4 regions of the Citrobacter pasteurii genome follow, and region 2 is predicted to be linked to each of the others. Evidence: predicted binding sites of a transcription regulator. Region 2 holds the regulator's gene; each other region holds the start of a gene.

Region 1 (3,161 bases), 1.0 Mb from region 2:
AGCACGTTTTTATCACGAAATTCCGCACGGTTGGCGTTCAGCTTGCGACGCACGGATTTACGGCGCAGCTGCTGGCCTGGCATGATAAAGGTACGGCCCACGTAGCGGTTTTTCACAAAACCCTGACGGTACGGCTTACCGAGAATACGGGCAATTTCCAGCGCGATATCACAGGAGGTTTCCGGAATCGGGATCACCACGTCGATGTCCAGCTCTTCCCACTCACGAGCAATTTTTTCGCCAAGCTTGGTACCCATGTTTACACGGGCGCTATAGACGGAAATCTTGTCGATAAAGGAGTCAGGACGTGCGAAGTAAACGTATTCAAACAGGCACGGATTGCTGACCGGGTTATCGGCACACTGGCGGGTAAACAACTGACCTTTTTCGGTGATATAGACCGCTTCACCAGGGGCAACGTCGCGCAGGAATTCAAAGCCCAGCGTATCCAGCGCTACGCTCTCAGAGGCCACCATGTATTCGGTACGACCATCGCCAATATCACGTTTACCCAGCACCAGCGGGCGGATGCCGTTAGGGTCGCGGAAGGCAACCATACCGTGACCGATAATCATCGCCACGCAGGCATAGGCGCCGCGGATCTGGCGGTTGGTTGCGGCAATAGCAGCAAAAATATTGTCGGCTTCCAGCGGATAGTGGCGGAAATTATCCAGCTCGCTGGCGAAAATATTCAGCAGAATTTCAGAATCTGAAGTGGTATTGATGTGGCGGCGCTTTTCTTCGAACAGCTTTTTACGCAGCTCATGCGCGTTGGTCAGGTTGCCGTTGTGGGCAAGCGTGATGCCATACGGTGAGTTGACGTAGAAAGGTTGGGCCTCAGAGGCGCTGGAGCTGCCAGCCGTTGGGTAACGCACATGACCAATGCCCATGTTGCCCTGCAAACGCTGCATGTGGCGCGCTTCAAAAATGTCGCTCACCATTCCGTTCGCTTTACGCAAGCGGAAGCAGTTGTTGGCATCAATGGTGATGATGCCAGCGGCATCCTGGCCACGATGCTGGAGCACCGTTAACGCGTCATAAATCGACTGGTTTACCGGCATAACACCGGCGATACCGACAATACCGCACATACGTCTTTTCCTCGTTCAGCAACAACCCAAAGTTTATACTTTGGGCAAGAAACTTGACGAGCTTTGCAGATAGTCAAAGAACCATCTGATGATGAAACTGAACTGCGGGATCAGCTGCGACTTACTCCAGTCTTCACTTTTCGACAGACCGGTAAACGTATCGAGAAAGAACAGTATGGCGGCGACGATCAGCGCCCCTCTCAGGGCACCGAAGCAGATCCCCAACACCCTGTCAGTACCCGACAGGCCTGTTTTCTCCACCAGCTGGCCTATCACGAAGTTAACGATAGCGCCGACGATAAGTGTCGCGATAAACAGTATCGCGATAGCAATCCCATTCCGAACCAGTTCGTCTTCAAAGCCCGTAAACCAGACAGACAGGTAAGTGTAGTAATGGCTGGCGACAAAGAAAGCACAACCCCAAGTCACCAACGATAATGCTTCACGTACAAAGCCACGGATCAGGCTAACCAGACAGGAAAAACCAATCACCGCGATAATGGCGTAATCAATCCAGACCATAAGTGTCCCACGATTTTACGCCCTGTCGTCCTGTTCGGGGCGCATTCTAACAGAAAAAGAAAACGTTTGCGTAGGGATTTCCTTTCCACGCGTAAATAAAAATGGCGCTGAAAAAATCTTCAACGCCATACCGTTTTATGCCTCTTCGGGCACTGCCGGACAGCGGTGTTTACCGTATCCGGCCTACATGAGCCCCCCCTTTAATTAGGGGTATATCCCATCACAACCCCACTCAGACCGGAGATTTTTTGCAGTTCTCCCAGCGAGTTTTTCAGCTTATCTCTGGACGCATCAGGCCCAACGAGAATGCGGGTTATTTTACCCTGTACCGGCGTTGACGGGGAAGTATATACCCGGAAGCCCGCACCACGTAACTTACCGACGATCTCATTGACCTTATCCGCATTTTTCAACGCACCAAGCTGCACAACGTAGGCTTTCCCGGTTGGTGCCGGCGCGTCTTCGACGACCGGTTTCGGTGCTGGTGCAGGAACGGGCGTCGGCGCCGGAGCAGCGGCAACAGGTTGCGGCTTCGGTTTAGGTTTAGGTTTTGGCGGCTCCACAGGCGCAGGGATAGGATCGAACTCTGCGTTGTTTGCCGTCGTCAAACGTGAAGGATCCAACGATGGCGCGGCAGCATCACCGGCACGCACTTCTTCTGCGGCACCTTCCGGTGGTTGCGTCGGCAGTGCCTGCGTCGCCGCAGGCATCATGTCCGGTTCATCGCGATCGCCGGGTTTCGGCACCAGCGGGATCGCCGCAAACTCATCCTGATAATGCTTTTTCTGCCCGTCAAGCAGCCCGGGGAGCACAATCACCCCCAGCGCGACCAGCACAATTGTGCCGACTAATCGATTCTGAAACTTACTCGCCACCGCTTCTCCCCACGTCTATTACTTCCATGACATGTGCGACAGTGTGAAACGATCCACACACCAACACGGTATCTTCTGGCTTCGCCTCAGCCAGGGCCGCAGACCATGCCTGCGCCACGCTGTCGTAGGCTTCGCCATTACCCAAGTGCTCCAGCAGTTGTTCTGCCGTTGCACCACGCGGGCCTTCCAGAGGCGCACAATACCAGTCGTCAACCACGCTTTTCAACCAGGCTAACGTACCGGCAATGTCTTTATCATGTAGCATACCGATAACGGCAAGTACGCGCCCTCTTTTCACTAACTTTTTCAGACGTTCAGTCAAATATTCCGCCGCATGCGGATTATGAGCAACATCAAAAATCACCCGCGGTGACTCGCTCACAATCTGAAAACGCCCCGGTAAAATCGCGTGTTCGATGCCGTCACGAATCGCCTGCTCACTGACGTTAAGCCCGCTGGCGCGCAGCGCGGCCAGTGCGGTAGCAGCGTTAGGTTGGGGAACCTGCGGCAACGGCAGTTGGGTCAGCGTACCGTGGCTATCGGTGAATGACCAGTCGTTCTCCGTAACCGAATAGCGCCAGTCCACACCACGGCGCTGCAGTATCGCCCCAGTCTCTTGCGCCACATCCGCGATGGTATAGGGCATTTCCGGCTCACCGACGACGGCCGGTTT
Region 2 (3,161 bases):
AATGTCAACAAATCGCCAATGGCTGGCGAGGACAACTGGCGATTGCGGTAGATAATATTGTGCGTCCAGAACGGACCCGACAGATGATTGTGGATTTCTACCGCCATTTCGATGATGTAGAACTTCTGGTCTTTCAGGAGGTGTTTAATGGCGTCTGGGACGCGCTTTCGTATGGTCGCGTGGAGTTAGCTATCGGAGCAACGCAGGCCATTCCGGTAGGGGGGCGCTATACGTTCCGGGATATGGGAATGCTGAGCTGGAGTTGCGTGGTGGCCAGTCATCATCCGTTGGCGGCAATGCCAGGACCGCTCAGTGACGATACGTTGCGCAACTGGCCATCGCTGGTACGCGAAGATACGTCCCGCACACTGCCGAAACGTATTACATGGCTGCTGGACAACCAAAAACGCGTCGTTGTGCCTGACTGGGAATCCTCGGCTACCTGCTTGTCAGCCGGACTCTGTGTCGGGATGGTGCCGACGCATTTTGCAAAACCGTGGATCGATGGCGGTAAATGGGTGGCGTTACAGCTGGAAAATCCGTTCCCGGATGCCGCTTGTTGCCTGACCTGGCAGCAGAATGATACGTCGCCTGCACTGAGCTGGTTACTGGACTACCTGGGGGATAGTGAGACGCTGAATAAAGAGTGGCTGCGGGAGCCGGATGAGGCTCCCACACAACAGTCTTAACGACGATAATCGCGGAATGGACCGTCGGCAACGGAACGACGCTCTATCAGGCGTGGGTGCACCTCGATAGACTGCGACTCTTCACGTTTATTCACGATTCGGTCTAACAGCATGTTGAAGGCCGTTTCACCCAGTGAATCTTTTGGCTGATGGATGGTTGTCAGCGCAGGGGTGAAGTAACGGGCGTTGCGCACGTTATCGTAACCGATAACTGAGATATCCTGCGGTACGCGCAGCCCCATCTCGTCTGCAGCACACAGCGCACCCATCGCCATAATATCGCCACCACAGAATACGGCGGTTGGGCGATGCGACTGGGAGATGATTTGCTGCATAGCGCGGTAGCCGGATTCAGGTTCGAAATCACCCTGCACAATCCAGTTTTCGGGGACTTTAATCAGCGCTTCTTCCATCGCTTTCATGAAGCCAGCCAGGCGGCCTGCGCCGGTATTACGCTCCATAGGTCCCGGGATCACGCCGATCTCACGATGACCGCGTTCAATCAGATACCGGCCCGCCATGTAACCGCCTTCGAAGGCGTTATCAATGACGGTATCGGTAAAGTCGGCTTTGGCCTCGCCCCAGTCCATGACCACCATCGGGATATGGCGATACTCTTCGAGCATGGAAAGCAGTGATTCCGGATACTCTGAACACATTACCAACAGGCCATCAACGCGCTTTTGCGCCATCATCGACAGATAAGCCTGCTGTTTTTCGAGACTGTTCCAGGCGTTGCCCAGAATCAGCGTGTAGCCTTTCTGGAAACAATTTTTTTCAACTGCCTCAATAATTTCAGCGAAATAGGCCGCTTCGCTGCTGGTTGCCAACAAACCGATCGATTTGGTGTGATTCACCTTCAGGCTACGCGCTACTGCGCTCGGAGAATAGTGCAGTTCTTTAATCGCTGCCCAGACAGCGTTGCGCGTTTCTTCCGCGACAAAGCGCGTTTTGTTAATTACGTGTGATACGGTTGTAGTGGAAACGTTTGCTCGCTTCGCTACATCTTTAATAGTTGCCATTACATCTCACTCCAGACCATATCCTAAGCTCCTGAGAATACTCCAGGTAAACGTTTGCCTTCACACACCCTCAACGCAACGTCAGGGTTGCGGCACGCCGGGAAAACGACACGGAACGTCAGGAAGGGGTCAATGGCCGGTACGCTAATCAAGTAAGCGTGGAATTTTGTCTGATCTTAACGAAAAGGGGAAGAGTTAAAAGCAGTTATCAATATAAATCGTGAGAGATTTTTGCTTTCAAGTGTGTAAAAATGCGCAATATCACTTTTTGTGTGGGAATAAAAAGGAGAAAACTTGATGAGCACCGATCTGAAATTTTCGTTAGTGACGACCATAATTGTTCTGGGCCTGATTGTCGCGGGTGGCCTGACTGCAGCACTGCACTGATTTCCCCCGAGGGAGTTCGCTCTCCCTCATCCTTTCTGCTTACCTTTTTCGTCCTATTTTTTGCAAATAAGCAAAAGTCTTTTGCAGTTTTGTTAACTTTATTAATTTTGCGATCAATGTCATGCTTTTGACTCTTATGATGTGTCGTGCCAAGGCTCGACGTTACGGAGTCGATAGATGAAAATAAATTATCCTTTACTGGCGCTGGCGATCGGAGCGTTTGGCATTGGCACCACCGAATTTTCTCCCATGGGATTGTTACCCGTCATTGCCAAAGGCGTGGATGTTTCAATTCCGGCAGCAGGGATGTTAATCAGCGCGTATGCGGTAGGCGTGATGGTTGGCGCACCGCTGATGACATTACTTCTGTCCCATCGTGCGCGTCGCAATGCGCTTATCTTCCTGATGGCCATTTTTACGTTGGGTAATGTGCTTTCGGCGATATCTCCGGATTACACGACGCTGATGCTGTCGCGCATTTTGACCAGTCTTAACCACGGGGCATTTTTTGGCCTCGGTTCGGTTGTGGCGGCAAGCGTTGTCCCCAAACATAAACAGGCCAGCGCCGTTGCGACGATGTTTATGGGGTTAACTATCGCGAATATTGGCGGTGTTCCCGCGGCAACCTGGCTTGGGGAAACCATCGGCTGGCGAATGTCCTTTATGGCGACGGCGGGACTGGGTGTTATCGCGATGGTCAGCCTGTTCTTCTCGTTACCGCAAGGCGGGGCTGGTGAGCGCCCTGATGTGCGCAAAGAACTGGCGGTGTTAATGCGTCCACAAGTGGTGTCAGCTTTACTGACGACCGTTCTGGGGGCCGGTGCGATGTTTACGCTTTATACCTACATCTCACCCGTGCTGCATAGCATTACTCATGCTACGCCGGCGTTTGTCACCGGTATGCTGGTGCTGATTGGCGTTGGGTTCTCTATCGGTAACTATCTGGGCGGTAAACTGGCTGACCGTTCGGTTAACGGTACACTGAAAGGCTTTTTACTGTTGCTGATGATGATTATGCTGGCGATACCTTTCCTTGCTCGTAATGAGCTGGGTGCGGCCGTGA
Region 3 (3,161 bases), 2.0 Mb from region 2:
GGTCACGCTGATGGCCACGTTTTGTAGCGCAGGCTCCAGTGCGGTTCCGGCATTACCCGGTGCGACAAAGACGGTGGAAACCAGCGGAGACTGCGCCGCTTTCCAGGCCAGGGCGTGCTCGCGCCCGCCGTTGCCAATGACTAATACTTTCATCGTCTGCTCCGTGAATTAATGGCGGAAGTGGCGCATGTCGGTGAATACCATCGCGATACCGTGTTCATCGGCAGCGGCAATCACTTCGTCATCGCGGATAGAACCACCAGGCTGGATAACGCAGGTCACGCCCGCGGCAGCAGCGGCATCAATCCCATCGCGGAACGGGAAGAAAGCGTCGGACGCCATAGAGGATCCTTTCACTTCCAGGCCTTCGTCGGCGGCCTTAATCCCGGCAATTTTGGCGGAGTACACGCGGCTCATCTGGCCTGCGCCTATGCCGATAGTCATGTTCTCTTTGGCGTAAACAATGGCGTTGGATTTCACGAATTTAGCCACTTTCCAACAGAACAGCGCATCACGCAGTTCTTGCCCGGTCGGTTGGCGTTTGGTTACCACGCGCAGTTCAGCTTCGCTCACCATACCGAGGTCACGGTCCTGAACCAGCAGGCCGCCGTTCACGCGCTTGAAGTCCAGGCCCGGAACGCGCTGCGCCCATTGGCCGCAGACCAGCACGCGAACGTTCTGCTTGGCTGCGGTAATTTTCAGTGCTTCTGCTGTGGCGGATGGCGCGATGATCACTTCCACGAACTGGCGGGAGATAATCGCCTGCGCGGTTTCAGCATCCAGCTCGCGGTTGAAAGCGATGATGCCGCCGAATGCGGAGGTCGGGTCGGTTTTGTAGGCGCGATCGTAAGCGTCAAGAATAGAGGTACTTACCGCCACGCCGCATGGGTTCGCGTGCTTAACGATCACGCAGGCCGGTTCGTTGAACTCTTTCACACACTCCAGTGCGGCATCGGTATCAGCGATGTTGTTATAGGAGAGCGCTTTTCCCTGTACCTGCTGCGCGGTGGCAACGGAGGCTTCTTTAACATTCTCTTCTATATAGAAGGCAGCCTGCTGGTGGCTGTTCTCGCCGTAGCGCATATCCTGCTTCTTAATGAAGTTCAGGTTCAGCGTACGTGGGAAGCGACCGGCAGCTTCTTTGCTTTCGCCGTGATAGGCCGGAACCATGCTGCCAAAGTAGTTGGCGATCATGCTGTCGTAGGCGGCGGTGTGTTCGAAGGCTTTAATCGCGAGATCGAAACGCGTGTCGAGGGTCAGAGAACCATCGTTGGCATCCATCTCTTTAATAATGGCGTCGTAGTCGCTGCTCTTCACAACGATAGCCACATCTTTATGGTTCTTGGCAGCGGAGCGCACCATGGTCGGGCCGCCGATATCAATGTTCTCTACCGCATCTTCCAGCGAGCAGCCTTCGCGGGCGACGGTCTGGGCGAATGGATACAGGTTAACAACCACCATATCGATAGGCGCGATACCATGTTGTTCCATTATTCCGTCATCCTGACCGCGACGGCCCAAAATGCCGCCGTGGACTTTTGGATGCAGGGTCTTCACGCGTCCATCCATCATTTCCGGGAAACCGGTGTAATCGGAAACTTCGGTCACTGGCAGACCTTTCTCTGCTAACAGGCGGGCAGTGCCACCTGTTGAAAGCAGCTCCACACCACGTGCGGAAAGTGCCTGAGCGAATTCGATGATACCGGCCTTGTCAGAAACACTGAGCAGAGCGCGGCGGACTGGACGACGTTGTTGCATGGTAAATCCCCTGGATTTGACTATTACAGAGAGCGTTAGGTGAATTCTTGCGTAAAAACTCAACTAACGCCCCTTACGGGGCATCCTTGTTGTGCGGTGGCATTGTAACGAAAACGTTTGCGCAACGCTCGCGAATTTTTCTCTTTCCCTCAATTCCATTATTTCATCTCTATATGATGAGGGATAAAACCAGGTGGCTCGCGAAAGAGATCCTTATTTTTGTGGATAACTCTGTGCGTAAATGGGTATAAGGCGGTGTTTTGCTGTGGAATGCAGCAGTCAGTCATTTTTCTGTCATTTAAGGGTTGCGGGCTGAGGGAAACTCCCTATAATGCGCCTCCATCGACACGGCGGATGTGAATCACTTCACACAAACAGCCGGTCCGGTTGAAGAGAAAAACCTGAAAATGAGGGTTGACTCTGAAAGAGGAAAGCGTAATATACGCCACCTCGCGACAGAGCGCTAAAGCGCGTCGCAACTGCTCTTTAACAATTTATCAGACAATCTGTGTGGGCACTCGAAGATACGGATTCTTAACGTCGCAAGACGAAAAATGAATACCAAGTCTCTGAGTGAACACGTAATTCATTACGAAGTTTAATTCACGAGCATCAAACTTAAATTGAAGAGTTTGATCATGGCTCAGATTGAACGCTGGCGGCAGGCCTAACACATGCAAGTCGAACGGTAGCACAGAGGAGCTTGCTCCTTGGGTGACGAGTGGCGGACGGGTGAGTAATGTCTGGGAAACTGCCCGATGGAGGGGGATAACTACTGGAAACGGTAGCTAATACCGCATAACGTCGCAAGACCAAAGAGGGGGACCTTCGGGCCTCTTGCCATCGGATGTGCCCAGATGGGATTAGCTAGTAGGTGGGGTAACGGCTCACCTAGGCGACGATCCCTAGCTGGTCTGAGAGGATGACCAGCCACACTGGAACTGAGACACGGTCCAGACTCCTACGGGAGGCAGCAGTGGGGAATATTGCACAATGGGCGCAAGCCTGATGCAGCCATGCCGCGTGTATGAAGAAGGCCTTCGGGTTGTAAAGTACTTTCAGCGAGGAGGAAGGCGTTGTGGTTAATAACCGCAGCGATTGACGTTACTCGCAGAAGAAGCACCGGCTAACTCCGTGCCAGCAGCCGCGGTAATACGGAGGGTGCAAGCGTTAATCGGAATTACTGGGCGTAAAGCGCACGCAGGCGGTCTGTCAAGTCGGATGTGAAATCCCCGGGCTCAACCTGGGAACTGCATCCGAAACTGGCAGGCTAGAGTCTTGTAGAGGGGGGTAGAATTCCAGGTGTAGCGGTGAAATGCGTAGAGATCTGGAGGAATACCGGTGGCGAAGGCGGCCCCCTGGACAAAGACTGACGCTCAGGTGCGAAAGCGTGGGGAGCAAAC
Region 4 (3,161 bases), 800 kb from region 2:
GCGCATAAATTTTTTGTTTTCGGTGTTATATGATTAATAAAACAACATGTTATTCATTTTTTTTTAGCATGTTGTGCAATTATTTTGGTGTTTTGATTAAAAGATAATCAAGGTGTTTAATATAAATTATCTGCTAGCGTGGTGAATGCAAGATTGATTTAAAGGACGCATGTGTAAAAAAGCCGGGGCGACCCGGCAAACAAACATCACTGCATATCATTTTTTATTCGTTGATGAACCAGTCATCCGCGCTTTCCCAGGTTTCCTGTAGGATTTCGCTGATGCGTTCTTTGTCCTCTTTTGTTGCGCCAATAACCGACAGATTGTTGGCCGCGGCATAACGAACGGTAACGTTACCTTCGTTATCCGGAAAATGATGATGAATACGGCGGGAGAGTTCATCTGCCAGCGCGTCGATAGCACCGGCAGGTAAAGGTGAAGTTTTGGCAATAGTGACTTCAATACGCATAATAGCCCCCTGTTGTTTGTACTGGTTATTTATACAGTTAACTGCGCCAGTTGACAACAGTGGGCTACACTTTTTTAGCGTTTTACTGACCAGCGTACCGTTTCACCGCCAAGGAACGGCACCAGCGTATCGTTTTCCAACGCGATGTTCTCCGGGACCTGGTGCTCCACGCGTTCCAGCTCAATAAAGGTCTCATTCACCGGCAAACCATAGAACTGTGGGCCATTGAGTGAGCAGAAGGCCTCGAAATGGTCCAGCGCGTTCATCTCTTCGAACACAGTGGCATAGCTGCCCAGCGCGGTCGGCGCATTAAAGCAGCCCGCACAGCCGCAACTGGACTCTTTACGATGACGCGCATGCGGTGCGGAGTCGGTACCCAGGAATGCACGACTGAATCCGCTGGCAACCAGTTCACGCAGCGCCTGTTGGTGAACGTTACGTTTGAGTATTGGCAGGCAGTACAGATGCGGGCGAATTCCACCGACCAGCATATGGTTGCGGTTAAACATTAAATGCTGCGGTGTGATGGTTGCTGCAAGAAGCTCATTGCCCTCGCGAACGTATTCGGCGGCATCTTTGGTCGTGATATGTTCAAACACCACTTTTAGCGCGGTTAAACGCTGACGCAAGGGATCCATCACCGTTTCGATGAAACGTGCTTCGCGATCGAAAATGTCGATATCAGCGTGCGTCACTTCACCATGCACCAACAGTGGCATCCCCAATTTTTCCATGCGCTCCAGTACCGGCATAATGGCATCGACTGAGGTTACACCATGTGTAGAGTTGGTTGTTGCATTGGCGGGATAAAGTTTCGCGGCGGTGAAGACGCCTTCGTTGAATCCACGCTCAAGTTCATTAGGATCCAGCGTGTCCGTTAAGTAGCAGGTCATTAACGGAGTAAAGCTATGTCCGGCGGGTACAGCGCCCAGAATGCGCTGACGGTACGCAATGGCCGCATCAACTGTCGTGACCGGCGGAGCGAGGTTTGGCATAACAATCGCGCGACCATAAATTTCACTGGTATAAGGCACGACAGTTTTCAACATGTCGCCATCGCGAAGGTGAAGGTGCCAGTCGTCTGGGCGGCGGATCTTTAAAACCTGGGATGGTGCAGTCATCAATATGCTCCGGCTGAGGATAGTCTTTTTTGCCGGAAACAAAGGATAAGCGGAAACGTTTTCGTTTGCACGAAAAAAAGGACGCATTAGCGCCCTGTTGTTTATTAATCGGTGAACGGGATAATGATTTCGCCCGGTTTAACCTCAATCCCTTTCGCCAGTTTTTTCGCCAACGCTTCGCCTTTGCTGCTATCTTCACGCAAAATATAGGCCGGTTGCTGGTTAAAGTAATTGCGCAGCGACTGATTTAAGTAGGGCATCAGAGTTTGCAGTACAGATTGCATTTTCTCTGGTGTGACGGTCGCATCGACCACTTCCATTTCTTGCAGATAAATCGCGCCTTTTTCTTTATTGAAGACTGGCAATGCTTTTAACTTCAACTTCATGGTCGCTTTCTGACTACCAAAAAGGGAATTCATATCCAGATTGGCATCGCCTGTCAGAGTCACTTTATTCGGTTCTTCTCGACCAATCTGGCTGGCGAGATTGGTCAGTACGATATGGGCTTCAGCAACGCCAGGCAGACCAATATCTCTCGAGAAGTCGTTATGCTTTGCCAGTGCCTGATTAATCTCTTGCTCGCTAACCGTGTATTGTGTGAGTTGATTACAACCAACCAACAGGCCGCTGACAATCAGTGCAGCAGCAAAAAAAAACTTTTTCATGGGGTTCCTCAACATGATGCTTGTGGCGTAATCGTGACACAAAGCAGCATCCAGCACCAGCGGCCCGGACACCAGCAGAAAAAACTGAAATTGAGTCCGGGACGCCTGGTCAGCTATCAGGCATCAGGTTCCAGCATGCCGCGTGACGGGCGTTTATGGCTAAACTGCCAACCCAGCGCGAGGAAGGTGATAAAGCCGATAATGCCGAGCATCATCCACGGGAGCTCTGGCTGTGACAGTGCTTTACCCATGTCAAACAGCCAGCCGCCACCGATATAACCGATGGCGCCGCCGATGGCTAACCCGAGGCGGCTAAAGCCCATGTAACTGCCCCGTGCGCGCGCATTTGCCAACGACGCGCTCAACGTCTCGCGTGCCGGTTCGGCGATGATAGAACCGATATAGAAGGTGCAAATCAGGGTGAAAAGCTGCTGTAAATTCCCGACCAGACCGATGGGCATCATGCTAAGAGACATGATCAGCAGGCCTGCCATCAGCCGATGTTCAAGACGAAAACGTTTTTCACTCCAGCGGGCGATAGGGTAGAGCAGCGTTAAAGAGAGACACGCTTCGATGGCATACATCCACTTCACGGCGGCTGGCGAACCGGCAATGTCATTAACCATAATCGGCAGCATCAACATAACCTGTACCGCCAGCATGTAATACCCCGCCAGCGTCAGGACATAGGTGACAAATCGTTTGTCATGCATCACATGACTCATGCCTTCGCGCACGGGAATCTTCACGGTGGATAGCTTCCATGCCGGAAGCAGCCATGCGTTAAACGCGGCGCACAGAACGAACAAAATCGCACCTGTGGCGCAGACCAGGCGGAAATCGTACTGTAACAGCCAACTGCCGAGTAATGCGCCAACAACGGCACCGGCACTGTCCTGCATCATC

Evidence for each region. Region 2 encodes PurR, which represses purine synthesis genes. Its sites were predicted from a motif close to CANGCAAACGTTTGCNTG; they were not measured.
Region 1: a site for PurR is predicted at 1,669-1,686, ahead of cvpA (colicin V production protein). Genes of this name have one in related genera too.
Region 3: a site for PurR is predicted at 1,865-1,882, ahead of purH (bifunctional phosphoribosylaminoimidazolecarboxamide formyltransferase/IMP cyclohydrolase). Genes of this name have one in related genera too.
Region 4: a site for PurR is predicted at 1,639-1,656, ahead of pyrC (dihydroorotase). Genes of this name have one in related genera too.

What each region holds. Positions count from the first base shown of each region.
Region 1 covers NZ_CP077262.1:1,877,156-1,880,316, reverse strand. The annotation lists gene purF (amidophosphoribosyltransferase) at 1-1,091, opposite strand, end outside; gene cvpA (colicin V production protein) at 1,125-1,613, opposite strand; gene dedD (cell division protein DedD) at 1,814-2,488, opposite strand; gene folC (bifunctional tetrahydrofolate synthase/dihydrofolate synthase) at 2,478-3,161, opposite strand, start outside.
Region 2 covers NZ_CP077262.1:2,926,818-2,929,978, reverse strand. The annotation lists gene punR (DNA-binding transcriptional activator PunR) at 1-689, shown strand, start outside; gene purR (HTH-type transcriptional repressor PurR) at 686-1,711, opposite strand; gene cydH (cytochrome bd-I accessory subunit CydH) at 2,009-2,098, shown strand; gene I6L54_RS14295 (MFS transporter) at 2,276-3,161, shown strand, end outside.
Region 3 covers NZ_CP077262.1:4,912,029-4,915,189, reverse strand. The annotation lists gene purD (phosphoribosylamine--glycine ligase) at 1-153, opposite strand, end outside; gene purH (bifunctional phosphoribosylaminoimidazolecarboxamide formyltransferase/IMP cyclohydrolase) at 169-1,758, opposite strand; rRNA gene I6L54_RS23645 (16S ribosomal RNA) at 2,379-3,161, shown strand, end outside.
Region 4 covers NZ_CP077262.1:2,123,577-2,126,737, forward strand. The annotation lists gene dinI (DNA damage-inducible protein I) at 224-469, opposite strand; gene pyrC (dihydroorotase) at 544-1,590, opposite strand; gene I6L54_RS10210 (lipoprotein) at 1,695-2,255, opposite strand; gene mdtH (multidrug efflux MFS transporter MdtH) at 2,372-3,161, opposite strand, start outside.